Polyangium mundeleinium: one gene and its partner. The main gene of each other region encodes a partner of the protein of the gene in region 2 in a complex. Links are inferred from orthologs where the notes say so. Each region holds a gene or a part of one and is shown on either strand. Other genes may lie near its edges.

The links.
Region 1: the proteins of uvrB (region 2) and POL67_RS34825 are in contact, whole or in part, in a crystal structure (PDB 7EGT), measured with the Thermus thermophilus proteins. The link is inferred for Polyangium mundeleinium from one-to-one orthologs. Residues at the interface, in WP_096411307.1 of Thermus thermophilus: Glu23, Leu25, Arg26, Asp27, Gly28, Glu29, Arg30, Phe31, Arg55, Glu326, Asp327, Phe328, Glu379, Ser382, Gln383, His398, Gly400, Arg401; in WP_096412145.1 of Thermus thermophilus: His654, Arg656, Phe657, Gln666, Asp668, Glu669, Lys680, Arg681, Leu682, Ser683, Lys685, Tyr686, Ala687.

Annotation. Positions count from the first base shown.
Region 1 is NZ_JAQNDO010000001.1:8,797,750-8,811,886, forward strand. Bases 7,465-10,528 are described here. They hold POL67_RS34825 (ATP-dependent helicase), read right to left. Parts: upstream 10,133-10,528; coding sequence 7,796-10,132; downstream 7,465-7,795. Other genes in these bases: POL67_RS34820 (PAS domain-containing protein), read right to left, coding at 7,465-7,643; POL67_RS34830 (D-alanine--D-alanine ligase family protein), read left to right, coding at 10,404-10,528. In the rest of the region: POL67_RS34790 (chymotrypsin family serine protease), read left to right, coding at 1-105; POL67_RS34795 (hypothetical protein), read left to right, coding at 131-352; POL67_RS34800 (MFS transporter), read right to left, coding at 437-1,807; POL67_RS34805 (MGH1-like glycoside hydrolase domain-containing protein), read left to right, coding at 1,879-4,638; purU (formyltetrahydrofolate deformylase), read right to left, coding at 5,007-5,903; gpmA (2,3-diphosphoglycerate-dependent phosphoglycerate mutase), read left to right, coding at 6,068-6,814; more of POL67_RS34820, read right to left, coding at 6,822-7,464; more of POL67_RS34830, read left to right, coding at 10,529-12,518; POL67_RS34835 (hypothetical protein), read left to right, coding at 12,604-12,903; POL67_RS34840 (serine/threonine-protein kinase), read left to right, coding at 12,972-14,137. UniProt on the Escherichia coli protein: A helicase with DNA-dependent ATPase activity. Unwinds DNA duplexes with 3'-5' polarity. Translocates on single-stranded DNA with 3'-5' polarity. Initiates unwinding more efficiently from a nicked substrate than double-stranded DNA.
Region 2 is NZ_JAQNDO010000001.1:11,813,938-11,828,002, reverse strand. The notes cover bases 5,241-8,232. They hold uvrB (excinuclease ABC subunit UvrB), read right to left. Parts: upstream 7,815-8,232; coding sequence 5,667-7,814; downstream 5,241-5,666. Other genes in these bases: POL67_RS46645 (TIGR03960 family B12-binding radical SAM protein), read left to right, coding at 7,947-8,232; POL67_RS46655 (DUF309 domain-containing protein), read left to right, coding at 5,241-5,636. Also shown: POL67_RS46675 (ferritin-like domain-containing protein), read left to right, coding at 1-608; POL67_RS46670 (hypothetical protein), read left to right, coding at 581-1,477; POL67_RS46665 (thioredoxin family protein), read right to left, coding at 1,485-2,147; POL67_RS46660 (SBBP repeat-containing protein), read right to left, coding at 2,269-4,494; more of POL67_RS46655, read left to right, coding at 4,770-5,240; more of POL67_RS46645, read left to right, coding at 8,233-10,871; POL67_RS46640 (TSUP family transporter), read left to right, coding at 10,909-11,703; POL67_RS46635 (sensor histidine kinase), read left to right, coding at 11,999-12,700; POL67_RS46630 (vWA domain-containing protein), read right to left, coding at 12,697-13,875; POL67_RS46625 (hypothetical protein), read left to right, coding at 13,992-14,065. UniProt on the Escherichia coli protein: The UvrABC repair system catalyzes the recognition and processing of DNA lesions. A damage recognition complex composed of 2 UvrA and 2 UvrB subunits scans DNA for abnormalities.

The DNA of each region.
Region 1 (14,137 bases), 3.0 Mb from region 2 along the record:
CTTTTTGCCGGTTCGGATACGGGCGGAGCCTCCGGTCATGGGTTCACCTATGCGAACCAGCTCGGTCAGGTTCTCCGGCGTTTCAGTGCCCAGCTCATCGTTTGAGCGCGCAAACGTGCTAAGGTGCGGAATGATCTCTCTGGAGCAAGCAGCCAAGGCCAAGGCCGCGCTCCGAGCACAGCTCGGACGTCCCGAATGGCTTCGTGGGGTGGGGATCGGCGTGCAAGGTGATGATCATTGCCTGCGCGTGAACGTCGCAGCGCTGACAGAGGAGGTCTCCACGGCTTTGCCAGGCGAGGTCGAGGGCGTCCCCGTACACATCGAGGTCGTCGGCGAGATCCTGCCGAGATGACCGCGAACAGAGAATCTGTTTCTTACACATTTCGGGATTGCGCCACGGACGCACATTTCCTCCCGTCACGCGGGACATCTTCGCTCATCCCGCGCCTTCCATCTCCTTCGTGACCCTCGCCTCCGGATATCGCGCGAAGGCGAGGGCCGCGAGGACGAGAAGCGCTGTCGCGAGCGGGCCTGTGACCTGCACGCCGAGGGGCTTTTCCGCGGAGCTGCCGAGGGCGTCTTTCACCCACTGAAAGACGCCCGTCGAGACGCCGAGCGAGATCTTCTGCAAAAATCCCTGCGCCCCGAAGAACATGGCCTCGCGGCGCTGGCCCGTGCGCCGCGTGGACGCCTCGCACACGTCCGCGAGAATGGCATTCGGGATGGCCATGAAGATCGCGACCGGGACACCGGCGAGCCCGAAGATGACCATCCCGATCCGGACGTCGTGGACCCACGGAAGGAGGGTCATCAATCCGCCGAAAACGAGCGCCGAGGCGATCATCGTGCCTTTTTTGGAGAAACGCCGCGTCAGGCCGCCGAGCAAAGGAAACGCGAGGGCGGCGACGCCGAACATGGGGCCGAGGAGCTTGCCCACCTCCGCGAGCGGGCGGCCCATGAGCACCTCGACGTAAAAGGGCACGCCCGTCGAGATCATGTTGAACGCAAAGAAATACAGCGTGTACCCGAGGACATAGGTCAAAAAGGCGTGGTCCGCGAAGGTGGCGCGCAGCGAATCCAGGAGGCCGAGGTGGCTCGCCTCGGCGCTGGACACCTCCGCGCGGATCGCGAGGCGCCGTTCGTCGAGGAACACGACGGGCAGGAGCATCAGGACGAACGAGAGCAGGGCGAGGGCTCCGGCCATGGTCTGGAGCTCGACGCGGTCATTGCCACCTTTGCCGAGGAAAAGGGCCGGGGCGACGACCATGACGCCGAGCGCGCCGAGGAGGGCCGCGGCCGCGAGCAGGGTCGAGAGCGAGGTGTTTTCCTGCTTGTCAGGCGCGATCTCGGGCAGGAGCGCGAGGTACGGCGCGACGTAGACCGAGAACATCGCGTAATAGGCCGTGAGCATGGCGCCGAGCCAGACGACGTTGAGGAGCGACGCGGCCGCCGTGGGCGGGAAAAAGATGAGGCCCGCCGTGAGCGCGAGGGGAAAGACGCCCGCGATCATGAAGGCGCGGCGGCGGCCGAGGCGGTGCTTGCTGCGATCGGACCAGTTCGCGACGATCGGGTCCCAGAAGGTATCGAAGCCCCGCGCGATGAGGTTGAGCAGGAGGTAGGTCGGGATCGCGCCGGCGAGGAACGCGGGGATCAGCGCCGTGCCTTTGTCGTCGGGCGGCGCGTAGAGCCGGAGGACGTAGGTCGTGACGAGCTGGTAGCCGATCACGTTCCCCGCGTTCCCCGCGACGTAGACGAGCTTGTTCCAAAACGAGAGCCTGGCCCGGGGGACGGCGGCAAGGGCGGTCATGGGTTGGGGACGATACCGCAAATCGCTTCGGGCTTGACAAGCGGGGCGAAAACGCGACGTGTTTTCTCATCATGAACGTGCTTCGCAACACCCTGGGCTCGTGCTTCGTCTCCTTCGCCGCGCTCGCGGCCCTCGGATGCGGAGGGGATGAATTGGGCGGTACTCCCTCGGGCACGAGCCTCGGGGCAGGCGCAGGGCCCGGATCCGGCGGCGGCAGCGCGAGCAGCAGCGTGAGCGGGAGCGGCGGCATCGGCGGGAGCGGCGGCGGCAGCGGCGGCGGCAGCACGAGCGGGAGCGGCGGCGGGGGCGCGGGCGGGAGCGGGGGCAGCGGCGGCGGCAGCGCCGAATGCTTGCCGCCCACGGGGACGCCGGCGTCGGGGACGGGCACGTGGTACGACGCGCCGAACCAGGCGACGGTCGTCGTGCAGAACGCGGCGAGCTGCGCGCGGACGTACGTGCTCTCGACCACGGGGCCGCTGCGCGACAACAACCCGGCGAATCCGCGGACGATCACGGAGGCGCCCGGACAACCCGTGCTGCGGACGGGGCACGACATGCTCGACGCGCTGTATGCGCTGGCCGTCGAGGAGGCGCGCGAGTGCTCGGTCTCGGCGATCAGCGATTATGCGTTCAACGGCGGCAATCCCCTCCCCTGCCCGCAAGGCGGATGCTTCGAGACGGGGAGGCTCTGGAAATACGTCTGGACGCGGGATACGTCGTATTCGGTGGCGCTCGGGCTCTCGCTGCTCGATCCGACGCGGGCGCGAAACTCGATGGAGTTCAAGACGAGCCAGCGGCGCGACGGGACGAAGCGCGAGATCGTGCAGGATACGGGGACGGGCGGGAGTTATCCGATCTCCTCGGATCGCGTGGTGTGGGCGATGGGCGCATTCGAGCTCCTGAAGCACCTCGGCGGGGCGGAGCGGACGGCATTCCGGGACCTCGCGTACGAGGCGATCACGAATACGGCCGAGCGGGATCGGCTCGTGGTGTGGGACAAGGCGGACGGGCTCTATCGCGGCGAGCAATCGTTCCTCGACTGGCGCGAGCAGACCTATCCCGGGTGGGTCGCGACGGATACGGCGCAGATCGGGATGAGCAAGGCGCTCGGGACGAACATCGGGCACCTCGTGATGCTCGACGTGGCCGCGAAGCTCGCGGAGGAGAAGGGGGACGCAGGGGCGAGCCAGAAATACGCGGGATGGGCGACGGCGCTGCGGGACGCGATCCGGGCGCGGCTGTTCTTGCCGGAGCGGCAGATGTATTCGACGTTCGTCACGACGTATCTCGATCCGGCGCCGACGCTGCAATACGATCTCCTGGGCTCGGCGTTCGCGGTGCTGTTCGACGTGGCGACGAAGGCCGAGGCAGAGGAGATCGTGGCGCGGTATCCGCACCTGCCGAAGGGCCCGCCCGTGATCTGGCCGCAGCAGCAGGGGACGCGGATCTATCACAACCGCGCGATCTGGCCGTTCGTGACGGCATTCTGGGCGAAGGCCGCCGCCAAGGCGGGCAATGCGGACGCAATCGACAACGCAGTGCGCTCGCTCATGCGCGGCGCGGCGCTGAACCTCTCCAACATGGAGAACTTCGAGGCCGTGACCGGGGCGAACTGGAAGGAAGAAGGGCCGACGAGCGGGCCGGTGGTCAATTCGCAAAGGCAGCTCTGGAGCGTGGCCGGGTTCGTCGGGGTCGTGCACGACGTGATCTTCGGGCTCGAAGCGACGCAGACGGGGCTCCGGTTCGCGCCGAAGATCACGCGAGGGCTGCGGAATACGCTGCTGTCCGGCATGGATGAAATCACGCTGTCGGGCATTCGGTACAAGGGGAAGCGGATCTCGGTGAAGGTAAAACTCCCGGCGGCGTCGGGCGACAATGGCGTGCTCGACGTGACGGCAGCGCGGCTCGACGGGCAGGACGTGGGGACAGGCTTCGTCGACGCGGCAACGCTCGGGCAGGACAGCGTGTTCGAGATCGAGCTCGGCGCAGGCGCGGCGTCGACGAAGGGGATCACCGCGCTCGGGGACGCGGAGATCGCCGATTACAAGAACGTGTTCGGCCCGCACACGCCGTCGATCACGAGCGTCGGGCTCACGAACGATCGGGTGCAGCTCAATTTCTCCGTGGCGGAGAACGCGAACGACGTGACGCTCAACGTCTATCGTGATGGGACACGGATCGCGCAGGATCTGCCCGGAGGCACGGCGTCGTACGTGGATCCGGGGAGCACGGAGCACGCGACGAAGACGTATTGCTACACGGTGGAGGCGGTCTTCAAGACGTCGGGCAACGCATCGCAGCGCGCGCGGCCCTGGTGTTACTGGGGGCCGAGCAATGCGCGGATCCAGTCGTTCGGCGCGCAGCAGAGCTTTTCAGCGACGGGCGGCACGCTCGTCTTCAACCACGGCCGCTGGCATTACGAGAACTGGGGCGATCCCGGGCATACAATCACGGTGGCGAACGTGACCGCGAAGCAGTCAGGGCGGCATCTGCTCCAGGTGACGGCGGGCAACGGGGCCGGCGATTACACGACGGGGATCACCTGCGGGGTGAAGGCGATCGAGGTGTGGGACGGCGCGACACTCGTGGGCAGCGGGCAGCTCACGATGCCGCACCTCGCGACATGGGACGACTGGCGCGATTCGAACTTCGTGCCAGTCGACCTCGTGACTGGAAAGACCTATTCGATCGTGATCCGGGAGGACGCCGGGTCAGGCAACATGAGCGAGTTCGCCCATTTCGCCTCGTACAACGGCATGGGCGGCCAGAGCGGGCGCTTCAACAAGGTGAACATCTCGGAGCTGAAGGTGCTCGCGATCGGCACGCCTTGAGCCTCACCTCCCCTTCCCCCTCGCTGCGCCGGGGCGCTGCCCCGGACCCCGCGGGGGCTGTTCGCCCCTCGACCCGAACCAGGCACGGCCTGGACCGAAATGGAAGAACTGCGCGGTGCGCAGTTCTTCCCACGGGCCGGTGGCAAGACCATGGAGGTGGCTCTCAAGCCGGCGACGTGTGCGTTGCCAGTTGAACCCGCAGCGCTGCGGCCTTGGTTGGCAGGATCGTCGCCGGTCTTGCCAGCGGCTGTTCGATGAACTGCGCATCGCGCAGTTCATCGACCCCGAGTCCAGCGCTTGCGCTGGTCCGGGTCCAGGGGTGGACAACCCCTGGTCGGGCCCGGGGTGAAACCCCGGCGGCTACGCCGTCAGAGCACGATCGTCCGCCGTCCCTCGACGATGACCCTTCGTTCGAGGTGCGCGCGGACGGCGCGGGAGAGTACGACGCGCTCGACGTCGCGGCCGGTGCGGGCCATTTCGTCGGGGCCCATGGCGTGCGTCACGCGTGCGACGTCTTGCTCGATGATCGGGCCTTGATCGAGGTCCTTCGTCGCGTAATGGGCGGTGGCTCCGATCATCTTCACGCCGCGCGCGTGGGCCTGATGGTAGGGCTTGGCGCCCTGGAATGCGGGCAGGAAGCCGTGGTGGATGTTGATGACGGGCGGCGCGTCGTTCAGGAAGTCCTCGGTCAGCACCTGCATGTAGCGGGCGAGCACGACGAGATCCACGTGGTGACGCCGGCAGAGCTCCAGGATTCGCTTTTCTTGCTCGCGTTTCGTGTCGGCCGTCACGGGCAGGCAAAAGAACGGAATGCGGAAACTCTCGGCGACGGGCTCGAGGGTCGGGTGGTTCGAAAGGACCAGCGGGATCTCGCACGGCAATTCGCCGGAGCGCTGCCGGAGGACGAGGTCGTAGAGACAGGCGGGGTCCTTCGTGACCAGAATGGCGACGCGCTGGATCTGGTCACCGTAGCGGACGGACCAGGTGGCTGAGAGGGTTTGGGCGAGGTCGCCGAAGGCTCGCTCGAGGGCGGCGCGGGTCGAGGAGCCGCCGAGGGCTGCGCTTGCGGCGGGGGCGGAGAGGCCCGAGACGTCGACGACCATCCGCATGAAGAACCGCGGGCCGCCCTCGACGTGGACGTCGGTGTGGTTGCCGGCGTCGATGATGTTGAGGCCAGCGGTGTAGAAGAAGCCGGCGAGGCGCGCGACGAGGCCGGGCTGATCGGGCGCGGCGACGAGGAACGTGGCGTGGACGGTGGAGCTCATCGGGTCGCCTCCGATAGTCGAACGATGGCCCGAAGGCGAGCGGGATCGACGCGGCGCGGCGTTCGCCTCGGGACGAGATGCTTGACGCCGGACGGAGGGCGCGCCATGCCCCCGAGCGGCCTCGTTGTGGGGCCGGATGCAGCTCTCTGAAAGGGAAGAACGCGATGCACAAGCTCGTCCTCCTCCGCCATGGCGAGAGCCAGTGGAACAAGGAAAACCGCTTCACTGGTTGGGTCGACGTGCCGCTCAGCGAAAAGGGCGTCGAGGAGGCGCGCGGCGCCGCGCAGATGATCGCGGCCGAGGGGCTCACGTTCGACGTGGCGTACTCGTCGGTGCTCAAGCGCGCCATCAAGACGCTGTGGATCGTGCTGGAGGAGCTTGATCGGATGTGGATCCCCGTCACCGAGAGCTGGCGGGTGAACGAGCGGATGTACGGGGCGCTGCAAGGGCTCGACAAGGCCGAGACGGTGGCCAAACACGGCGAGGCGCAGGTGAAGGTCTGGCGCCGGAGCTACGACACGCCGCCGCCGGCGATGAGCGAGGACGACCCGCGCTGGCCCGGGAAGGATCCGCGATATGCCTTGCTCCGCAAGGAGGAGATCCCGGCGAGCGAATCGCTCAAGGATACGGTGGCGCGGTTCCTGCCGTTCTGGGAGTCCGATATCGCGCCGGCGATCCGGAGCGGCAAACGCGTGATCATCGCGGCGCACGGGAACAGCTTGCGCGCGCTGGTGAAGCACCTCGACGGGATCTCGGATTCGGAGATCGTCGAGCTCAACATCCCGACGGGGGTGCCGCTGCTGTATGAGCTCGACAAGGATCTGAAGCCGATCTCGCGCCGATACCTCGGCGACGAGGAGGCGGCGAAGGCGAAGGCCCAGGCCGTCGCGAATCAGATCAAAGCGCAATAAACCGCTCTCAACGCCGCGGCGATCCCCGTCGCAATGCGAGCGCCCGGGACAATCCTTGTTTCAGGGTGGCGCAGGTCGTCATTGCGCCGAGATCCAGACCTCCCTCGACGAACGTGCGGGCCGATTCCGCGCTGATGCCGACGAGGATCGTGCGGCAGCCGAGCAAGGCGAGGGCGCGCACCGCGCGGACGAGCAGCTCGGCCCCGGCCGCGTCGGGCAAACCCGCGCCCGTGATGTCGATGAGCACCGTCTCCGTGCCGCGCTGGCTGACGGAGGCGAGGACGCTCTCGATGGCGTGCCCCGCTCGCCCCTGCGAGAGCGCGCCGACGAGCGGCAATAGCAAAATGCCCTCCCATATTTCGAGCACCGGCACGACGAGGCCATCGATGACGCGCTCCTGCGCCTCGATGATCGCCTGTTGCCGCGTCGCCTCGGCTTCGAAGAGATCGGTCTGGCGGGCGTGCTCCATCTGGTCGGTGATATCCATGATGAGCCCATAAAGCCCCACCACGGCCTGCGACGCGTCGCGAATCGGCACCTTGCGTGTCCAGAGGATCTTGAGCTGGCCATCGCCGAGCGAGATCTTCTCCTCGTTGAGATCAGGCCTGCCCGTCTCGAAGACCATGTCGTCGTGCTTCCAGAACACGTCGACCTGATCGGGCGGGAAAAAATCCGGATCGCTCCGGCCGCGGATTTCCTCCGGAGGCCGGCCGAGGAGCTCGCAAAATGCACGATTGAATGCAATCCACCGGTGCTGCCGGTCCTTGAAAAACATCGGATCCGGCATTCCGTCGACGAGCTCTTGGAGCAGGCTGATCTCGGTGCTCATCGTTGCCTCCCTCGCTGGAAAACAGTGGCGCGACGGTTCCACCGTACACCACGTCGTCGCCTTCTCGCGAGCGCAAGCAAGGATAGGGACGGAGCATTGCAATGCGTTACGAAAGGTAACGCGTCAGGGCCCTGCGTTGACCGTGACGGAGGTCACTCGGTGCGGAGGAATCGTGCTTTGATTCGCTTCACGCCCCAGCCGGAGAACTTGACGGTGGCAATCGGGTCGTCGCCGGGGTCGACGTCGATGATGGCGCCGACGCCGAACTTCTCGTGCATGACACGCGCTCCGCGCGCGAGGCCGCCCTCGCCGGAGGCCTCGGCCGGCTCGCGCTCGATGTACCGCTCCCCAGGGGCGCGCGCGGGCGTGGGTGTGGACGTGGAGCGCGAGGAGAACGAGCGCGCGGGCGCGTCGCCGCCGCGCTCCATGGGATGCGACCACGGCCCGCGCGGGCGCGCGGGTTCGTCGCGGTGCCCGTCGCGGTAGCCGTCGCGAAAGGAGCGCTCGCTCGACGCCGCGGCCGTCATGAGGCCTTTCACGGACGACGTCGGGAAGTCGGCAATGAAGCGGCTCGGCACGCCGAAGCGGGTGTTGCCGAAGATCATGCGACGCGCCGTGTGCGTGACGAAGAGCCGCTCGCGGGCGCGCGTGACGGCGACGTACGCGAGGCGGCGCTCCTCTTCGATGTCCTCGTTGCGCTTGGGATCCGGGCCCTTGAAGGGGAAGATCTCGTCCTCCATGCCCGTGATGAAGACCGTGTCGAACTCGAGGCCCTTGGCCGCGTGCACGGTCATCATGGAGACACGCGGCGCGTCTTCGAGCGCGTCGATGTCGCTCGAAAGCGTGACACGCTCGAGGTAGCCGGAGAGCGCGCCGACCTGCCCCGCCGCCGCGGCCTCGGCCTCGTAATCGAGGATGGAGCCCACGAGCTCCTGGAGGTTCTGCTTGCGCGCGTCGCTCTCGGCGCTGTCGTCCTCGTCGAGCATGCGCGCGTAGCCCGTGCGTTCGAGGACCTCGCGCGCGAGGTCGCTCGGCGGCGCGGAGGCGGCCTTTTCACGCAGGCTTTCGATGAGATCACGGAACGCGAGCAAGCTCTTCTTCGCGGCCGTGCCGAGGCCGCCGCGATCCGTGAGGGGAAGGATCGCCTCGTAGAGCGGCACGTCGAGCGCGTTCGCGACCTGCGTGAGCCTGTCGAGCGTGGCGCCGCCGATCTTGCGCGCGGGGACGTTGATGATGCGCTCGAGGTCGACGTCGCTCTTCGGGTTGTCGAGGATACGCAGGTACGAGAGCAGGTCCTTCACCTCGGCGCGCTCGAAGAAGCGCATGCCGCCGACGATCTGGTAGGGAATGCGCTCGGCGCGGAGGACCTCTTCGAGCACGCGCGACTGGGCGTGCACGCGGTAGAAGATCGCGACCTCGCCGAGCGGGACGCCACGCGCCTGGGCCTCGCGGACACGCTCGGCCACCCAGGCGGCCTCGTCGTGCTCGTTCTGCGCGGCCACGACGACGACGGGCTCGCCGGGGTCGCGCGCGGTCCAGAGCTCCTTCGGCTCGCGATCCTTGGCCGGCTTGATCACGCCGAGCGCGGCCCGGACGACGTTGCCCGTGGACCTGTAGTTCTGCTCCAGCTTGACGATGGCGGCGTCGGGGAAGTCGCGCCGGAAGTTCCGGACGATGCGGACGTCGGCGCCACGCCAGCGATAGATGCTCTGATCGTCGTCGCCGACGACGCAGAGGTTGCGGCTCGCGGCGAGCGCGCGCACGAGGCGGTACTGGACCTGGTTCACGTCCTGGAACTCGTCGACGAGGACGTGGCGGAAACGCGCGCGGAGATCGTCGCCGGCGAGGCTCTTCGGATCCTCGGCGATGCGGAGGACCGAGAGGATGAGGTCGTCGAAGTCGACGGCGTTCGCCTTGCGGAGGTACCGCTCGTAGCCCTCGTAGACCTTGAGGATCGCGTCGTCGAAGAAGCCCTGCGGCTCGAAGGCGTCGGGGCCGCGGCCCTCCTGCTTCTCCTTGTGGATGCGCGAGAGGACCTGCCGCGGCGGGTAACGCTTGTCGTCGAGCGAGAGCTCCTTCAAGACCCGCGCGACGACCGCGCGCTGGTCGGAGTCGTCGTAGATGACAAAGTTGCGCTCGAGGCCGGCCGCGTCGTGGAAGCGGCGAAGCAGGCGCGCGCACGTCGCGTGGAAGGTGCCGATCCAGAGCTCTTTGGCGATTTCGTCGCCCGCGAGGCTCGCGATGCGGCGGCGCATCTCGCCGGCCGCCTTGTTCGTGAACGTCACGGCGAGCACGCGGTAGGGGGGCACGCGGTGCCCGGCGAGCAGGTTCGCAATGCGGTACGTGATGACGCGCGTCTTGCCGCTGCCCGCGCCCGCAAACACGACGAGCGGGCCCTCGGCGTGGGCCACGGCCCGCGCCTGGGGCTCGTTGAGCTCGTCCGCCGGTTCGGGGAAAGCCGGCGGAGGAAAGGCCACCAGATCCGTCACGGAGGGGGCCGTAGCACGTGCCCCCTCGCGATGGGAGGCTCTTCGTCCCGAGGGGGACGCCTCGCGTCCCCCTCCCGTCCGGGCAAAGCCCGGACGATTCACCCCCCGAGGCGAGCTCACTTCGCGATCTCGCAGAGCGCCGAACCCGTTCGGCGCTCTCGAAGCTTGACGCAGCGTCCGTCCGCCCGCATGAGACGCTCGCCTAGCTGCATTTTCGCGCGAAAAACGCGCGACATCCTCCCTCTCCTTCGGCACCCTCCTTTCCAAACCGATGCGCATCGCGCTCACCTACAATCTCAAAATCACGGGCTCCCCCGAGGAGGCGGAGTTCGACAGCCCAGCAACCATCGACGCGATCGAAGGGGCTCTCGTGCGCGCAGGCCACGAGGTCGAGCGCGTCGAAGTCTCCGGCCCCGCCTCGCGTGTCATCGCGCGGCTCGAATCGATCTCCCCGGATCTCGTGTTCAACATGGCCGAGGGGCACAAGGGCAAGACGCGCGAGGCGTTTTACCCCGCGCTCTTCGACGAGCTCGGCTTTCCGTACACGGGCTCGGACGCGTACACGCTCTGCCTCACGCTCGACAAGGCGCTCACGAAGCGCACGCTCGCGGGCTTCGGCGTGCCGACGCCGCGCGCGCGGCTCGTGACGCGCGTGGCGATCGAGAGCGGCGCGCTCGACGACGTCACGTTCCCGGTGATCGTGAAGCCGAACTTCGAGGGCTCCTCGAAGGGCATCTCAGGCGATTTCAGCGTCTGCGAGGACGGGCACGAGCTCGCCGAGGTCGTCGATCGACAGCTCGCGCGGTACCCCGCAGGCCTGCTCGTCGAGCGCTTCCTGCGCGGCGTGGACGTGTCGTGCGCGTTCGTCGAGGGCCTCGGCGTCGACGGGGTCCTCGATCCGGTCGAGTACGTGATCGATCCTCGGTACTCCAACCTTTACAACGTCTACGATTTCCACCTGAAGAACGTGCGGCCCGAGCACGTGACGTCGCGCGTGGCGGAGCTGCCGGTGGCGGTGCTCGATCGTCTCCAGACGCTGACGCGCAGGATCGTGCGGGCGCTCGATCTCAAGGACCTCGGCCGCTGCGAGTTCCGCGTGGCCCCGGGGTCGCCGCAGACGGGCTACGACATCCACTTCCTCGAGGTCGACGCGCTGCCCTCGCTCGATCCGAACGCGGCGATGTTCGTCGCGGCGAAGAAGGGCGGCTTCGACTTCGACGGCGTGATCCGGTCGATCGTGCGCAGCTCGTGCAAACGCCGGGGGATGTCGCAGTTCGTCGACGGCGCGCCGCATCGCCGCGCGAAAAAGACCACGCTGCGCGTGGGCTTCACGTTCAACATGAAGCGCGACGGCGGCGACGCGGAGGCGGAGTTCGACTCGCCGCAGACGATCGAGGCGATCTCGAACGCAATCGAGAGCTTCGGCCACACGGTGATCCCGCTCGAAGCGAAGCCGGATCTGCCGCACCGGCTGCTCGCCGCGCAGCCCGACGTGGTCTTCAACATCGCCGAGGGCGTGCGCGGCCGCGGCCGCGAGGCGCAGGTGCCCGCGATGCTGGAGCTGCTCGGCATCCCCTACAGCGGCAGTGATCCGACGACGCTCTCGCTCTGCCTCGACAAGGGCCTGACGAAGCAGATCCTGCGCGCCTCGCGAATCGAAACGCCCGAGTGGCAGGTGCTCACGACGGGCCGCGAGAAGCTCAAGCCCTTCCGCTACCCGGTGATCGTCAAGCCGAACGCGGAGGGCACGTCGAAGGGGATCACCGGCGCGTCCGTGGTGCCGGACGAGGCGAGCGCGCGCGCGGCGGCGAAGCTCATGGTCGAGCGGTACGGGCAGCCGGCGCTCGTCGAGGAGTACATCGACGGCCGCGAGTTCACGGTGGGCCTGCTCGGCGATCGCCGCCCGCGGGTCTTGCCGCCGATGGAGGTGGTCTTCGTCGATCCGCCCGAGCACCCGGTCTACGGCTTCGAGGAGAAGCAGATGGGCACGACGCGCGTGCGCTTCGAGTGCCCGGCGAACCTCAGCTCGGCGGAGCTCAAACGAATCGAGAAGATCACGCGCGACACGTTCCTCGCGCTGCACTGCCGCGACGTCGCGCGGATCGACCTGCGCATGGCGAAGGACGGCACGGTGTACGTGATCGAGTGCAACCCGCTGCCCGGGCTCACCCCGGATTTCAGCGATCTCTGCGTCATCGGGAAGGTCGCGAGCATGGACTTCCGGACGCTCATCGGCGAGATCCTCGCCGGCTGCATCAAGCGGTTCCGCGGCGAGCGCGCCGCAACCGCGCCGCCTCTGGCGTCCGTCGCGACCCCGACCCCGGCGCACGGGCTGCCCCCGCTCCTCACGGCGAGCACGGGCCCCGTGAAGCCCAACGGGTCCTGATCGATACGTCCGTCCCGACTGGCCGGGATTCAGTCGCGCACGTCCTGCACACCGCCCCGGCCCGCGCCTTGCGTGGTGCGTGGGCATGGGATCTTCGGCCTGCTCTCGGTTCTCCCTGCTCGCGCTCGCGTGGGGCCTCGCCGTGTCGGCCGTGGGCTGCGGGCGCGGCGCCGTGCGACGCGCGGCCGAGGCGCCGCTCGTGCCCGAGCCGCCCACGTATGCCGTGGTGATCCCGCCGGGGACCTATTTTCCCGATTGGCCCTCGCTCTCCGTCGATGGCGAGCCGGAGTACGACGAGACGCGCTCGATCGAGGTGCGGAGGGCGCTGCCGCCGCAGGGTCCGGCGGCCCAGGTGCCGATGCGGATGAGCCGCGGGCCACGTTAGATCGGTCGGAACCACGCACGGGGTGTTTCCCGAATCCACGTGTCGTGGTTTAGACTTTGGTCTCCGCCGTGAGACCCGCTGAACCCGAGCTGCAGAGCGTGAGGCCGAGCCCCTGGGCGCCGGGCTCGATCATCGGGGGCAAGTATCGCCTCACCACGCCCATCGGGGCCGGCGGCATGGGGCAAGTCTGGCGCGCCGAGCACACGTCGCTCGGCACGACCGTGGCGGTGAAGCTCGTCGATCTCGCGTCGGCGCAGAACCCGCAGGAGACGATGGCGCGGTTCCTCCACGAGGCGCGCGCGGCGGCGAGGCTCAAGAACGAGAACGTGGTCCAGACGATGGATCACGGCGCGCAGGGGCACGTCGCGTACATCGTGATGGAGCTGCTCGAAGGCGAGAGCCTGGCGAAGCGGCTCGCGCGCACGCACGTCCTGCCCGCGTCGGACGCGGTGCGGCTCTTTCGCGAGATCGCGCGCGGCCTGGAGAAGGCGCACAAGCAGGGCATCGTGCATCGCGATCTCAAGCCGGAGAACGTCTTCCTCTCCGTCGAGGAGGGCCGCGAGGTCGTGAAGATCCTCGACTTCGGCATCGCGAAGACGGCCGACGGCGGCCACGATCCGCACCTGAAGACACACGCGGGCACGGTGCTCGGGACGCCCGCGTACATGAGCCCGGAGCAGGTGCTCGGCAAGGACATCGATTCCCGCTCGGATCTCTGGCAGCTCGCGATGATAGCGTTCGAGTGCGTGACGGGCGTGCGGGCGTTCTCGGGCAGCACGCTCGGCGAGCTCTTCATGCGGATCTGCTCGGCGCCCTTGCCCGTGCCGTCCCAGGTCGCGCGGAACGTGCCGCTCGGCTTCGACGCGTGGTTCGCGCGCGCCGCGCAACGCGAGCCGAAGGACCGGTTCCAGTCCGCGCGCGAGCTCGCCGAGGGGCTCTCGCTCGTGCTCTTGCGCAGCCAGGGCGGAGGCGCAGCCACCGTGCCGCTCGGCTCGATGGTGCAATCGGGCCGGCCGGAACCCACGGGGCGAAACACGGCCTGGTCGAGCGGAGCCGCGAACCCGAGCTCGCGGCGCGCGCTCACGATCGCGCTCGCGGTGCTGCCGGTGCTGCTCATCGGCGTGGTCGGCGCGGTGTGGATCGTGAAGGGCCGTGACCCAGACCCGCCGGCCCCGACGCCCTCCGCGCTCCGCCCCGCCGCGAGCGTATCGCCTCCTGCGAGCCCGCCGAGCGC
Region 2 (14,065 bases):
CGATCCGGGATCCGGCGCGGCGGGCGCAGCTCGTGCACACGTTCCTGCATCACGAATTGCAGGCCGCCGAGCTGATGGCCTGGGCGCTGCTCGCGTTTCCCGAGGCGCCGAGAGCGTTCAAGGTGGGGCTTTTGCGTATTGCCGGGGACGAGATCCGTCACATGGCGATGTACGCGCAGTACATGGAGGGGCTCGGCCACGCATTCGGGGAGTTTCCGGTGCGGGATTGGTTCTGGGAGCGGGTGCCGCGGTCGAAGTCGCCAGCGCATTTCGCGGCCGTGATGGGGATGGGGCTCGAAGGGGGGAACCTCGACCATACGGCGCGGTTCGCAGGGCGATTTCGAGCGATCGGGGACGAGGAGGGGGCGCGTATCCAGGAGATCGTCTGCGCCGAGGAGGTGCCGCACGTGCGCTTCGGTGTGCGGTGGTTCCAGCGTTTCACGGAGGGGCTCGATTTCGAGGCGTGGCGCGCGCATCTGCCGGAGCCTCTTTCGCCGATGGTGATGCGGGGTTCGCCGCTGAATCGCGAGGATCGGATCCGGGCAGGATTTTCGGAGGGTTTTCTGCAGGAACTCGACAAATGGGCGCCCGAATCGCGTGGCTCCTGAACCTCGGCGCGGAGGTGGAGCTGGAGGACGCGCGCCGGACGCTCGGGGCGGAGGCGCGGGCGCGGCTGCCGGAGCTCGTGGGGCGGCTTGGTGCATTGGTGCGTCCGACCGATATATTGCTTTGGGGTGGGTCTGACGAGGCGCGGCGCGCCGAAGGGGCCGTGGGCAAGGCGTGGTTGCCGACGCCGCGGGCGCTCGCAGCGCTCGCGCAGGCAGGGGCGCGCGTGCCCGCGGCGCCGTCCTACGAGGTGCTGCGTCGGGTGAACGATCGGCGATTCTCGCTCGGGCTCGGGGCGACGCTGCCAGGGCAGCGGGCTGTGACGACGCTCGACGAGGTGCGCGAGGCGCTCGCGGCGCCGTCGCCGGGGGGAAATTGGCTTTTGCGCAGGCCGCATGGATTCGCGGGGCGCGGGCGGCGGCGGGCGCGGGAGGACGAGGTGCACGGCGCGGCGCGGTCCTGGATCGAAGCGTCATTGCGCTCGTTCGGCGCGCTCGTGGTCGAGCCGTGGGTCGAGCGCGTGGCCGATTTCGGGTGGCACGGGTTCGTGTCGCGCGAGGGGCGGCTCTCGTTCGGCGAGCCGACGTGGCAGGAGACGGCGCCGGATGGGACGTGGCTCTCGACGCGGCCCGCGAAGCCCGGGGAGATCGGCCGGGAAGAGACGGAAGCCTTCGCGCAGGGGATGGAGCAAGCGGGCGCGGCGCTCGTGGCCGCAGGTTATTTCGGGCCCTTCGGGCTGGATGCGTTCCGCTGGCGGGACGAAAAAGGCAGCCTGCGGTTCAATCCGCGCTGCGAGATCAACGCGCGGTACTCGATGGGGTGGGGGATCGGAATGGGGGAGCGCCGTCCGGATCTGGATCCGGAGGAATAGGCGAGATTCACATCGGCCGCGCGAACTTGCGCAAGGCGGCGTCCATGCCGCCGAGCAGCGACGCCGGGTTGCTTTCGTCGTAGAAATGCTGGAACTTGGGCCGCGGCGCGTGCACATCGGCCATGAGCACGCCGTCCGGGGCGAGGAAGAACGTGCGCGGGACGTACGAGCCGTCGGGGGCGTATCGCTCGCCAATCGCGGATTCGTCGTCGGGGTTCACGCGAATCATCACGAAATCCTTGGCGCGCGCCACGATGCGCGGATCCTGGAAGACGTTCGCGTAATTGCGGCAATGGGGGCACCAGGCGGTGTAGAAGACGAGACAAACCGGCTTGTTCTCGGCCTTCGCGCGGGCCATGCCGGCCTCGTAGCTCTGCCAGGCGATTTGCGCGTCGTTCCAGTTCTCACCATTCGCCGATTTTCCGGGCTGCGGTCCGGGCGCGGGCGCAGGCGCGGTCGTGACGGCGGGAGGCGTGGTCGTGACGGCGGGGACCGGCTCGGGGCTCACGGCGGCCGTCGGATCTTCCGACTTGAAGGAGCCGTAGAGCAGGACGCCGAGCACCACGACGGCGCCTCCCGCCGCGGCGAGGCTGCCCCACGCGCCCTTCGCGGGGGCCTCCTTGCCCTTTTTGCGACCCCGGCCCCCGCGTTTCCCTTGATCCTTCGCCACGTGGGAGGTGTAGCCCCGAAAGGCCCGAAGGTCCACACACATCGCGAAGGCGCCGCGAGGGCGAGCGCGTCATTTCGCTCGCCCCCGCGGCCGGATCACGCGCGGGTCGGGTCGGCGCGCGTCACGGCGCGAGGCCGAGGAGGTAGACGTTGTCGGCCGCGCCGCCCGCGAGGGCGCCGCCGCCGAAATTGACATTTCCGACGAACGAGCCGGTGAACCAGGGGGCGCCGGCGGCGTCGACGGCGACGGACTCGCCGCGGTCGTTTTGCGTGCTGCCGAAGCCGCGGAGCCAGACCTGCGTGCCTGTGGGGCTCAGCTTGGCGACGAATGCGTCGGCCATGGCGGTCGCCGGGATCGTGGCGCCGCCGAAGCCGATGACGCCGTAGAATTCGCCCGTGAGGAGGACATTGCCGAAGGCATCGGTCGTGATGTCCTTGCCGCGCTGCGGGCTCACGGCGCCGAAGCTCTTGCTCCAGGCGTGCGCGCCATTCGGATCGAACTTCACGACAAACCCGTCGTCGGCGCCGACACTCGTGTACACGCCGCCGCCGAGGTCGATCGTGCCCGCATACTGGCCCGTGACGAGCATGTTGCCGCTGGGATCCGCGGCGACCGCGAGGGCGCGCTGATCCGAGGCGTCGCCGAAGCGCTGGCTGAAGAGGTGATTGCCCGTGGGGCCGAATTTCGCGACGAAGACGTCCTCGCCACCGACGCTCACGAATTGGCCGCCGCCGAAATCGGCGACATTTTCCATTGCGCCGACGATGATGACGTTACCAGCGGCGTCGGTCGCGACGTCGAGGCCTTGCTGGTTCTGGGCGGAGCCGAATCCCTTGGCCCAGAGCGGGTTGCCCGCGTTGTCCATCTTCGCCACGTAGACGTCGAGGTTGCCGGCGCCCGTGAGCATCGTCATGCCCCAGGAGAACGTGCCGGAGAATGCGCCGGTGACGAGCACGTTGCCCGCGCTATCGACCGCGACGCCGGATGACTGCTGCGTGAAGGTGGCGCCGAATCCCTTGGCGAAGAGCTCGTTCCCCGCGGCGTCGAGCTTCGCCACGAAGAAATCGTCGGCGCCCGCGCTCGTGAGCGTCGTGGCGCCGATGGTGATCGTATTGGCGAAGTTCCCGGTGACGAACGCATTACCCTGCGTGTCGACGGCGAGGCCCGTGGCGGTCTGATCGCCGGTGCCGCCGTACGCCTTGGACCAGACGTGGTTGCCCTGCGCAGTGAATTTCGCGACGAATACGTCGATGCCGGCCGCGCTCGTGAGCGTGCCGCCGCCGAAATCGATCGTGCCGGTGAAGTTGCCCGCGACGAGGACGTTGCCCATGGCATCGACGGCGATCGCGAGGCCCTGCTGGGCACTGGCGTCGCCGAATCCCTTGCTGACCCCGTGCGCCCCGGTGCAAGCCGGCGCCGCGCCATTGCAATCGTCGTCGACCGGGGTGGCGCAGTTCTCCGGCGCGGGGAGGATCTGGCCGACGCAGGGGCCGTACGATTTGCCGTCGGCCGCGCAGGTCTGCGTCCCGCCTTTGCATTGGCCGACGTTCTCGGTGTTCATCGGGCCCGTGTAGCAGTTCAGCATGGTGCCAGGCATGCAGATGCAGCCGATGCTGTCGTCGGGCGTGCCGTCGCAATCCTGGTCGAGGCCGTCGCAGGTCTCCATCGCAGGGACGATCTCGCCGACGCAGGCGCCCCATGTTCCGTTCGCGCACGTCTGGTTGCCGCCCACGCAGATGCCGACGTTCTCCGTGCCCGGCGGGCCCATGTAGCAGGGCTGCGTGGTGCCGTCGACGCAATCGCAGCCCTCGTCCGGGACGCCATTGCAATCGTTATCCATTCCGTCGCAAATCTCGGTCTGCGGCGCGCAGCAGGCGCTCGGCTCGCCGGTGCACTCGTAGCCAGCCTCGGTCGCGCAGGTGTCGCCGCAGCCGTCCCCGGAGTTCTTGTTGCCATCGTCGCAGGACTCGGCGCCCTTCACCAGGCCGTCGCCGCAGATGGGCGTGCACGGCGCGCCGCATTCCCAGCCTTCCTCGACGATGCACTCGTTGCAGCCGTCGCCCGGCGTCGAATTGCCGTCGTCGCAGGCCTCCTCCTCGACGATCCCGTTGCCGCAGACGCTCATCGTGCCCCCGACGCCACCAGAGCCGCCCATGCCGGTCCCACCGGAGCCGCCCATGCCGGTCCCGCCGGAGCCGCCCATGCCGCCGAGCCCGCCCATTCCACCGCTGCCGGTCGAGCTCGAAGTGCCGAGCGGGAGAGGCCCGTCGTCGCTACAGCCGGCGGTGCCGGCGAGCGCCGCAGCCGAAAGGAGGAGGACCAGGCTCGTTCGTGTCGTTCCGATCATGAAAGTCTCCCGAAGAATGTTGTTGTCCGATCCGGAGCCGCCCAAGAGAGCGTCGCGCGGCGGATGGATCCACGATGCGGGACACAGGCGAGAGGCGAGCGGTAAAAAGCGAGGGCGCCGCTCGATGGTCCGCAGCGTCGGTTTCGTGACTCACAGAATGTGAGATGGATCGGATAGGCGCTCTACATGTACTCGGACAGACCCGAGGTGTCGCTCGGTTGGCGCATGCACGTGGGCACGAGCCCGTCCGGTCGACGAGAGGATCTGCGAGAAGCATGCACCCGCCCTTTCAAACCCCTACCTGGTCGTGTATCGTCTCCCACGCCGCCATGGCCGACGACGCGAACGAAGATCGTGAAGCTGCTTTCAATCGAGGCCTCGAGGCGTACCACGCCGGTTGCCATTTCGACGCCTACGACATCTGGACGCAGGTCTACCAGGACGAGCAAAACGAGACGAATCGCCGGTTTTTGCAGGCGATCATTCAAGTGACGAACGCCATGCACAAGGTTCGTCACAACGCAGAGCTCCGCGGATCGGTACACCTGCTCGAACGCGCGTTGATCAAGCTCGACGCGCTGCCCGACGTGCACGGAGGCATCGACCTCGCGACGTTCCGCGACGCGACGCGCACGTGCCTCGCCGAGATCAAGCGCCTGCTCTCGCTCGCGCAGAAGAACCTGGAAGACGCGTTCATTCCGCCGCTGAAGAGCGTGGGCGCAGGGCCCGTGCTCGAGCCGCGTGTGTCGCCGCCGTCGAAAGACCCGGAGACGTTGTTCCAGAACGCCCTCGACGCATACGCCGCGGAGAGGTTCTACGACGCGCACGAGCTGTGGGAGGACTTCCGTCGCACGCGGCCAGAAGCCGACCCGGCGCGTGAGCTCGTGAAGGGCCTCATCCTCGTGGCCACGGCCATGCACAAGCTGCATCGCGCCAAGAGCCCGAGCGGCGCAGCCCAGCTCCTGGAGCTCGCCCTCGACCAGCTCCGCGAAGCACCCGAAGGCACGTCGGGCTTCGACATGAAGGCCCTCGTCGCCGAGGTGTCGCGCGTGCACGCCGACATCGAAGCGCTCGAAGCGGCGGGCGCCGAGGGGCCGATCGAGGCCCGCTACATCCCCGCAATCCGCCGCCGCAGCGAGTGAGATCGCGCCGGGCCCGAAGGCCGCCGCCGCTCAGCGGTAGCGGCCTCGGCCCGTGCTCCCGCTCCCACGCGCGCTCGACTTCTTCGCGCCGCCGCGTGATGCCTGCGCCTCGCCCGTCTTGGCCTTCGCCCGAGGCTTGGCCTTGGTCGCCGGAGGCGCGATCTCCACGCCCGAATCTTCGAGCTCACCCTTGAGCGCCCGGAGCTGATCGCGCAGGCGCGCCGCCTTCTCGAACTCGAGGTTCTCCGCAGCGGCAAACATCTCCAGGCGCAGCGCTTCGATGCGCTCGGCGAGATCGGCGCCCGTCGGCGCGGTGTCCTTGCCGGAAGGCCCACGACCCGCGCCGCCCTTGGGGACGGCGTAGTAGTCGCGCGCGCCGGAGGTCGGCGAGAGATCGAGGATCGCCTTCGTGACCGTCGCGGGCGTGATGCCGTGCTCGACGTTGTACGCGCTCTGAATCTCGCGGCGGCGGTTCGTCTCCTGGATCGCGTACCGCATCGCGTCCGTCTCGCGATCGCCGTACATGATGACCTCGCCGCGGACGTTACGCGCAGCGCGGCCGATCGTCTGGATGAGCGAGCGCGGGCTGCGGAGGAAGCCTTCCTTGTCGGCGTCGAGGATCGCCACGAGCGAGACCTCGGGCAGATCGAGGCCCTCGCGCAGGAGGTTGATGCCGACGAGGACGTCGAACTCGCCGCGCCGAAGATCACGGAGGATCTCCACGCGCTCGAGCGTGTCGATGTCGGAGTGCAGGTAGCGGACCCGCACGCCGAGCTCCGTGTAGTACTCGGTCAGATCCTCGGCCATGCGCTTCGTCAGCGTGGTGACGAGGACACGCTCGTTCTGTGCGACGCGCTCGCGGATGCGTTCGAGCAGATCGTCGACCTGGCCGGCGACGGGGCGGACGACGATCTGCGGATCCGTGAGGCCCGTCGGGCGGATGATCTGCTCGACGACGACGCCGCCGGTCTTCTGGATCTCGTACTCGCCGGGCGTGGCGCTGACGAGCAGGACGCGGTCGTAGTGCGACTCGAACTCCTCGAACTTGAGGGGACGGTTGTCGAGCGCGCTCGGCAAGCGGAAGCCGTACTCGACGAGGGTCTCCTTGCGCGCGCGATCGCCGCGGTACATCGCCGCGACCTGCGGGATCGTCTGGTGCGACTCGTCGATGATGAGGAGAAGATCCTTCGGGAAGTAGTCGATGAGCGTGGGCGGCGGCTCGCCCGGCTTGCGGCCCGAGAGGTGGCGCGAGTAGTTCTCGATGCCGTTGCAGAAGCCCATCTGCTCGAGCATTTCGAGGTCGTACATCGTGCGCTGCTCGATGCGCTGCTTCTCCAGGAAGCGGCCGGCTTTGTCGTAGAATTCGAGCCGGTCGCGCAGCTCCTCGCGGATCGAAGCGATGGCGATGCGGAGCTGCTGCTGCTCGGTGACGTAGTGCGAGCCGGGGTAGATCGCGATGCGATCGAGCGTGCCGAGCACCTTGCCGCGGACGGGATCGACCTCCTTGATGGCCTCGATCTCGTCGCCGAAGAACTCGACGCGGATCGCGACGGTCTCCTCGTACGCCGGGAAGATCTCCACGACGTCGCCCCGCACGCGGAAGGTGCCGCGGTGGAAGTCGATGTCGTTGCGATCGTACTGGATGTCGACGAGGCGCCGGAGGAGTTCGTCGCGGCGGAACTCCTGGCCGCGCTCCATCTTGATGAGCAGGCCGTGGTAGCTCTCGGCCGAGCCGATGCCGTAGATGCAGCTTACGGAGGCGACGATGAGCACGTCCGGCCGGGACAGGAGCGCGTGCGTGGCGGCGTGGCGCATCCGGTCGATGGCGTCGTTGATGATCGCGTCCTTCTCGATGAAGGTGTCGCTCGCGGGGACGTACGCCTCGGGCTGGTAGTAGTCGTAGTAGCTGACGAAGTAGTGGACGGCGTTGTTCGGGAAGAGCTCGCGCATCTCGCCGTAGAGCTGGGCCGCCAGCGTCTTGTTCGGCGCGAGGACGAGCGTCGGGCGCTGGAGGCGCTCGATGACCTTGGCCGCCGTGAACGTCTTGCCGCTGCCCGTGACGCCGAGCAGGCACTGGAAGGTCTCCGATCGGCCAAAGGCCCCGCAGATTTCCTCGATCGCGCGAGGTTGGTCGCCACGCGGGGTGAAGCCTGAGACGAGCTCAAAACGCCTTGACACGAGGGCGGGCAACCTAGTCGCCAAGAGCAGCCCGCGCAACCCGGCGCACCCATGCGCACGTTCGCTGCACGCGAACCTTCTCGCTGCGGTTCTCGCGTGCTACCCGAGAGACCCTTCGCCCGAGGTTTTCCCATGGCAGAAGCCCCCGCAGTTCTCGATGGCCACCCGTACGCCGCTTTTCTCGATCGCGTGGAGAAGCCCGCGCGTTACACCGGCGGCGAGGTCGGCTCGGTCGTCAAGGACTGGTCCCGCGTGGAGGCGACGGTCTGTCTCGCGTTCCCCGACGTCTACGACATCGGGATGAGCCACCTCGGGTTCAAGATCCTCTACAAGCTCTTGAACGACGATCCACGCACGCTGGCCGAGCGCTGCTACGCGCCGTGGAAGGACGTCGAGGCAGAGCTACGAGCCCGAAACATTCCGCTCGTTTCGTTGGAAACCAAACGAAAATTGCGGGACTTCGACGTGGTCGGCTTCTCGCTCCAGTTCGAGCTGACCTACACGAACGTCCTGCTCATGCTGGATCTCGGCGGTGTGCCGCTGCGCTCGTCCGATCGCGGCGAGGACGATCCGCTGGTCATCGCCGGCGGGCCGGTGGCGACGCACCCCGAGGCGGTGAGCGCGTTCATCGACGCGGTCGTGATCGGCGACGGCGAGGAGAAGGCGACCGAGGTGGCGCTGACCTGGGCGAGGCTGCGCAAGGCGGGCGTGCCGCGGCGCGAGCGGCTCGTGGCGCTCGGGAAGCTCGGCGCGGTCTACGTGCCCTCGCTCTACCGGACGGAGGTCGATCCGGAGACGGGTTTTCAGATCGTGAAGGCGCCGATCGAGAAGGGTTTGCCCTTGCCGATCGATCGTGCGCTCGTCGACCTCGACAAGTACCCGTTCCCTGCGGTGAGCCCGACGGGCGGGCCGGAGGCGATCTTCGATCGCGTGTCGATCGAGATCGCGCGCGGCTGCACGGAAGGATGCCGCTTCTGCCAGGCGGGCATGATTTACCGGCCCGTGCGCGAGCGCGACCCCGAGCAGGTGGTGAACACGGTGCTCGAAGCGGTGCGCGCGTCGGGCAACGACGAGGTGTCGCTGACGGCGCTCAGCACGGCGGACGTGTCGTGCATCTCGCCGCTCATCAAGAAGGTCGCGGACAAACTCGCGAAGGAGCGCGTGAGCATGAGCGTGTCGTCCCTGCGCGCCTACGGCCTCGAGCCCGATCTGCTCGACGAGCTCAAGCGCGTGCGCGCGACGGGCCTGACGTTCGCGCCGGAGGCGGGCACGCAGCGGATGCGCGACGTGGTGAACAAGAACGTCACCGAGGAGCAGCTCCTCGAGACGGCCGAGCGCATCTTCTCGCGCGGCTGGGACCGGATGAAGCTCTACTCGATGATCGGGCTGCCGACCGAGGAGGACACGGACGTCACCGGGATCGTGGAGATGGGCGTGCGCACGGCCGGCGTGGGTCGGAAGATCGGCAAGAAGAACGTGGAGGTGACGGTGAGCGTATCGACGCACGTCCCGAAGCCCCACACGCCGTTCCAGTGGGCCGCGATGGACACGCTCGGCGAGGTTGCGCGCAAGCAAGATCTCCTGCGGCAAACCGTGAAGTACCACCGCAACGTGAAGCTCAAGACGCACGGCGCCGAGGCGAGCGTGCTCGAAGGGATCTTTGCGCGCGGTGATCGGAGCCTGTGCGACGTGCTGGAGCGCGCGTACCGGAACGGGGCGCGCTTCGACTCGTGGGACGATCGGCTGCGGCTCGACGTGTGGGAGGAGGCTTTCGCCCACTTCGGGACGGATCGAACGCGGTTCCTCCACACGATCCCCGTGACCGCCCGTTTGCCTTGGGACCACATCGACGTCGGCCTCGAAGAAGGGTTTTTGGCGCGCGAGTATCGGAAGGCGCTGCAGAACCGGTTGAGCCCGCCGTGCGGGAAGGTCGCGGGGACGTTCGTGCACCACACGAACGTGGAGGACGCGGTCTCTGATCAACGCAGGCTCGTTTGTTACGACTGCGGCGTGGCCTGCGACATGACGCAGATGCGAAGCGAGCGGGTCGACTTCCTCCGCAAGCTCGGCGCGAACAAGCGGCTGCCGCTGATCACGGATGCCGTGGTGGCAGCGCCGGTCGTCGAGGCCCCCGTGGTCGAGGCACCCGTGGACGACGAGGTCGAGGTGATCGAGCAGGCGTCCGCGCCGGTGAAGAAGGCGCCGCAGATGAAGGGGCGCGGCGGATTTTTGTATCGCATCCGGTTCGAGAAGACGGGCGCGATGGCGCTGCTCGGGCACCTCGACGTGGTGCGGGAGCTTCCGCGTGTGTTCCGGCGCGTCGGCGAGCGGATGGTCTACACGAAGGGCTTCCACCCGAAGCCCGACATGATCTTCTCGCCCGCGCTCTCCCTCGGCGTGGCGAGCCTCGACGAGTACGCGGACGTGCGGCTCGAACGCGCGCTCGACCCCGCCGAGGTCGCGTCGCTCGTCGAGCGAATGAACGCGGCGAGCCCCTCGGGCCTCCGGTTCCGCGGCGCTGCGCTGCTCGGTCCCGAGGACGCGGCGATCTCGCGTGTGATCCGGGGCGCGCGGTACGTGCTCGCGTTCGCGCGCGCGGCGCTCGTGGTGCCGCCCGGGCAAACCGTCGAGGAGATGCTCGCGGCCGCGTGCCGCACGGCGATGGCGGCGTCGTCGCTCCCGATCCGGCGTGAGATCGAGGGGATCGGCAAGGTCGTCGACGTGCGGAAGTACCTGCTCAAGGTCGAGGTGGGCGGCGCGGAGGCGCACGCGGCGCTCGAGCGTGCAGGGCTGTTCGGCGATCTCGTCGCGCTCGACGTGTTTGTGGAGATCACGGGCTCGGGGGCGGCGAAGTCGTCGGAGATCGCGGCCGTGATCTGCGGGGAAGGCGGCGTCGCACCGGCGCACCGCGCCATCCGCCTGGAGCTCTTCGGCGGCGCCTCGGACGCGCGTTTCTCGCCGCTCGATCTCGCCGCGGTAAAGAGCGCGCTCGGGCGGGAACGCGTGGCGTCCTCCGCCGCCAGCGCGCCTGTCCTCGTGTCGGCCGACGCCGAGTGACAGCACGTCCGCTTTTGGATAGGAACGCCCAGCGTTCGTGCTCGTCCTCCCGCTCCTCTGCGCGGTCGCCCTTGCCGCCGGTCTGATCGACGCGATCGCCGGCGGCGGCGGTCTGCTCACGGTGCCCGCGCTGCTCGTGGCGATCGCCGATCCTCGCCTCGCGCTCGGCACGAACAAGGGGCAGGCCGTCTTCGGCTCGGGCGCGTCGCTCCTCTCGTTCGTGCGCGCGGGCCGCGTCGACAAGAAGCGCTTCTGGCCGACGTTCCTCGCCGCCGGCCTCGGCTCCGCGGCGGGCGCGCGCGCGCTGCTCGCGGCGCGCCCCGAGGTGCTGCGCCCGATCGTGCTCGTGCTCCTGATCGGCGTCGCCGTCTTCTTCGCGGCACGCGGCAGGCGACGGCCGAAGGCGCCGCCGAAGGCCGAAGCGCCGCCCCCCGTGCCCAAGCCGTGGGCGATCGCCGAGCGTCGTCCGCTCGTGACGGCCGTGGTCATCGCGCTCGTGATCGGCGCTTACGACGGCTTCTTCGGGCCGGGCACGGGGACGTTTCTGATCCTGCTCTACACCACGGTGTTCGGCGACGACCTCACGCGCGCGACGGCCAACGCGAAGGTCGCGAACTTCGCCTCGAACCTCGCCGCGATGGTGAGCTTCGCGCTCGCCGGACGGATCGACTTTCGCCTCGCGTTGCCGATGGCCGTGGCGCAAGCCGTGGGCGGCGTCCTTGGCGCACGCGCGGCCGTGAAGGGCGGCGAGCAGCTCATTCGCTCGGTCGTCCTGCTCGTCTCGCTCGCGCTCGCGGCGCGGCTCGCCTACCAGATCCTCGCGGGCGGCTGAACTTCTCCGCCCTTGGCACCCGCAGGGCGGGGGCCCTGCGCACACCAAGACCCACCGATGCGACAGCGTTGTCAGAGGAGGCGCCTTCGCACCCTCGGGCCGGACGCTGGAATTGCGGGCAAGCGTGCGCGGCCCGGCTCTTGCTCAAGGGTCTCGTCGCAGCGCGCGAGCGCTCTTCCTTTGCTTCGCTTGGATCGGTCCCCCGGCGTCGGCGTGTGATGGCAGCGAGTCGACGAGGACCACGCCGCCGCCGGGGGACCTTGCTTCTTATGCCTTCGCGCTAGACTCGCGCGCCGTGACGACGGCATCCGATCCGAACGATCGAGACGCGCGCGCGGCGGCCCTCGCGATCGCAGGCGCGCTCGGGGCAGGCGTGGCCCACGAGCTCAGGAACACGCTCGCCGCGATCGAGTCGGCGCTCTACCTCGCGCGGCGCCACGCGGAGGATCGAGCGCGCCTCGGCGAGCACCTCGCCCGCGCGGAGAACGAGGTGCGGAAGGGGCAGGCGGTGATCGACCGCGTCCTCGGCCTCGCGCGAGGCGAGCCGCTTGATGTGGAGCCTGCGTCCGTCGCGGAGATCGTGGCCTGTGCGGAGCGAGAGCTCTTCGACGTGAACGCGACGATCGAGGTGCGCGTGGCGCCGCCGGATCTCGAGGTCGTCTGTGATCGGATCCTGATCGAGCGGGTGATCGCGAACCTGCTCCTGAACGCGCGTGACGCGCTCGAAGGCCGCGCGAGGGGGCGGATCGTCGTGCGGGCGCTCGCCGCCGGCGAGGCCGTCATGGTCGACGTCGAGGACGATGGGCCGGGGATCGATCCGGCGATCGCGCCGCGCATCTTTGAGCCTTCCGTCACCAGCAAGCCGACGGGCACGGGGCTCGGGCTCGCCTTGTGCCGCATCATCGCGCATGCACACGGCGGCACGATCGAGGCGCTCGGCGCGCCCTCGGGCGGCGCGCTCTTCCGGCTCACGTTGCCCGCAAAAAGCGCGGACTAGCGCCGCGTGCGCCCGCCGCGGACGAGCTGTGCCACGGCCTCGCCGAGCCCTTCGAGCGTGAGCTGGTACATCGGGAACACGTCCTTCACGACCTGCACCGTGCCGTGCGACCAGCCGCTCGGCGGATCCGGGTTCAGCCAGACGGACCGTTCGAAGTGTTCGCGCAACATCGCGAGCCATGCGACGCCCGGCGTACCTGCGTCATCGCCCCAGCTCGCCGCGCCGAGCAGCTCGTACGGCGCCATCGACGCGTCGCCGACCATCACCAGCTTGTAGTGCTTGCCGCACTCGTGGATGAGGTCCCGCACGCTCACCGGGTCCTGAAACCCCTCGGTTTTGTAGACCTTCCCGTAGACGCAGTTGTGGAAGTAGTACGTGCGGAGCTCCTTCCAGTGCGTCGCGCGCTTGGCCGCGCTGAAGAGCTGCGAGACGGCGTGCGCGTACGGATCCATCGAGCCGCCGACGTCCATCATCAGGAGGACGCGCGTGTTCGGCCGTCGCGGCGGCCGCGTCACGACCTCGAGCTCGCCTGCGTTTCGTGCCGTCGCGTCGATCGTCCCCTCGATGTCGAGCTCTTCGAGGGCGCCCTCGCGCTCGAAGCCGCGGAGCTTCCGCAGCGCCACCTCGATCGTGCGCACGTCGAGCGTGATGTCACTGCGGTACGAGCGGTACTTGCGCGCGTCCGCCGTATGGATCGCGCTCTTGCCGCCCGAGCCGCCGCCCATGCTGATCCCCGACGGATGGAAGCCCGCGCGGCCGAACGGCGACGTCCCGCCCGTGCCGATCCACCGGTTGCCTCCGTCGTGACGCTCCTTCTGCTCGCGCAGCCGCTCCTCGAATTGGCGCAGCACCTCTTCGAGGTCGAGCGCCTCGATCATCGCCTTCTCTTCCTCGCTGAGCTGTCGGAGCTGCTTCGGATCCTGGAGCCATGCCTTGAGCTCCTCGGCGATCTTCTTTGCCTCCACGTGTACGCCGCGGAAATGCTTGGCGAAGGCGAGGTCGAAGTCGTCGAGGTGGGCCTCGGAGTGCACGCAGAGGGCCCGCGCCACGTGGTAAAAACCCTCCAGCGACGAGTCGTGCAGCCCTGCGGCGAGGGCGCGACCGAGCGCCACGGCCTCCTGCGTCCCGACCGGCACCTGCCTGCCCCGTAGCTCGTACAGGAAATCGAGGAACATCCTGGGGAGAGCTTAGCCTCTTCCTCGTCCTCCGCTCCCCGTTCCGGACGTCTCTCTCGCGTCCGGGATGCGCTCGCGGCTCCCCTCCGCGCGTGCACTTGTGTATGGTTCGCAGAATGGCGAACAAGGAGGAACTGGTCCAGACGGTCAAGGTCATCGCGAAGCACTGGCGGGATGGCCAGCTCGACGA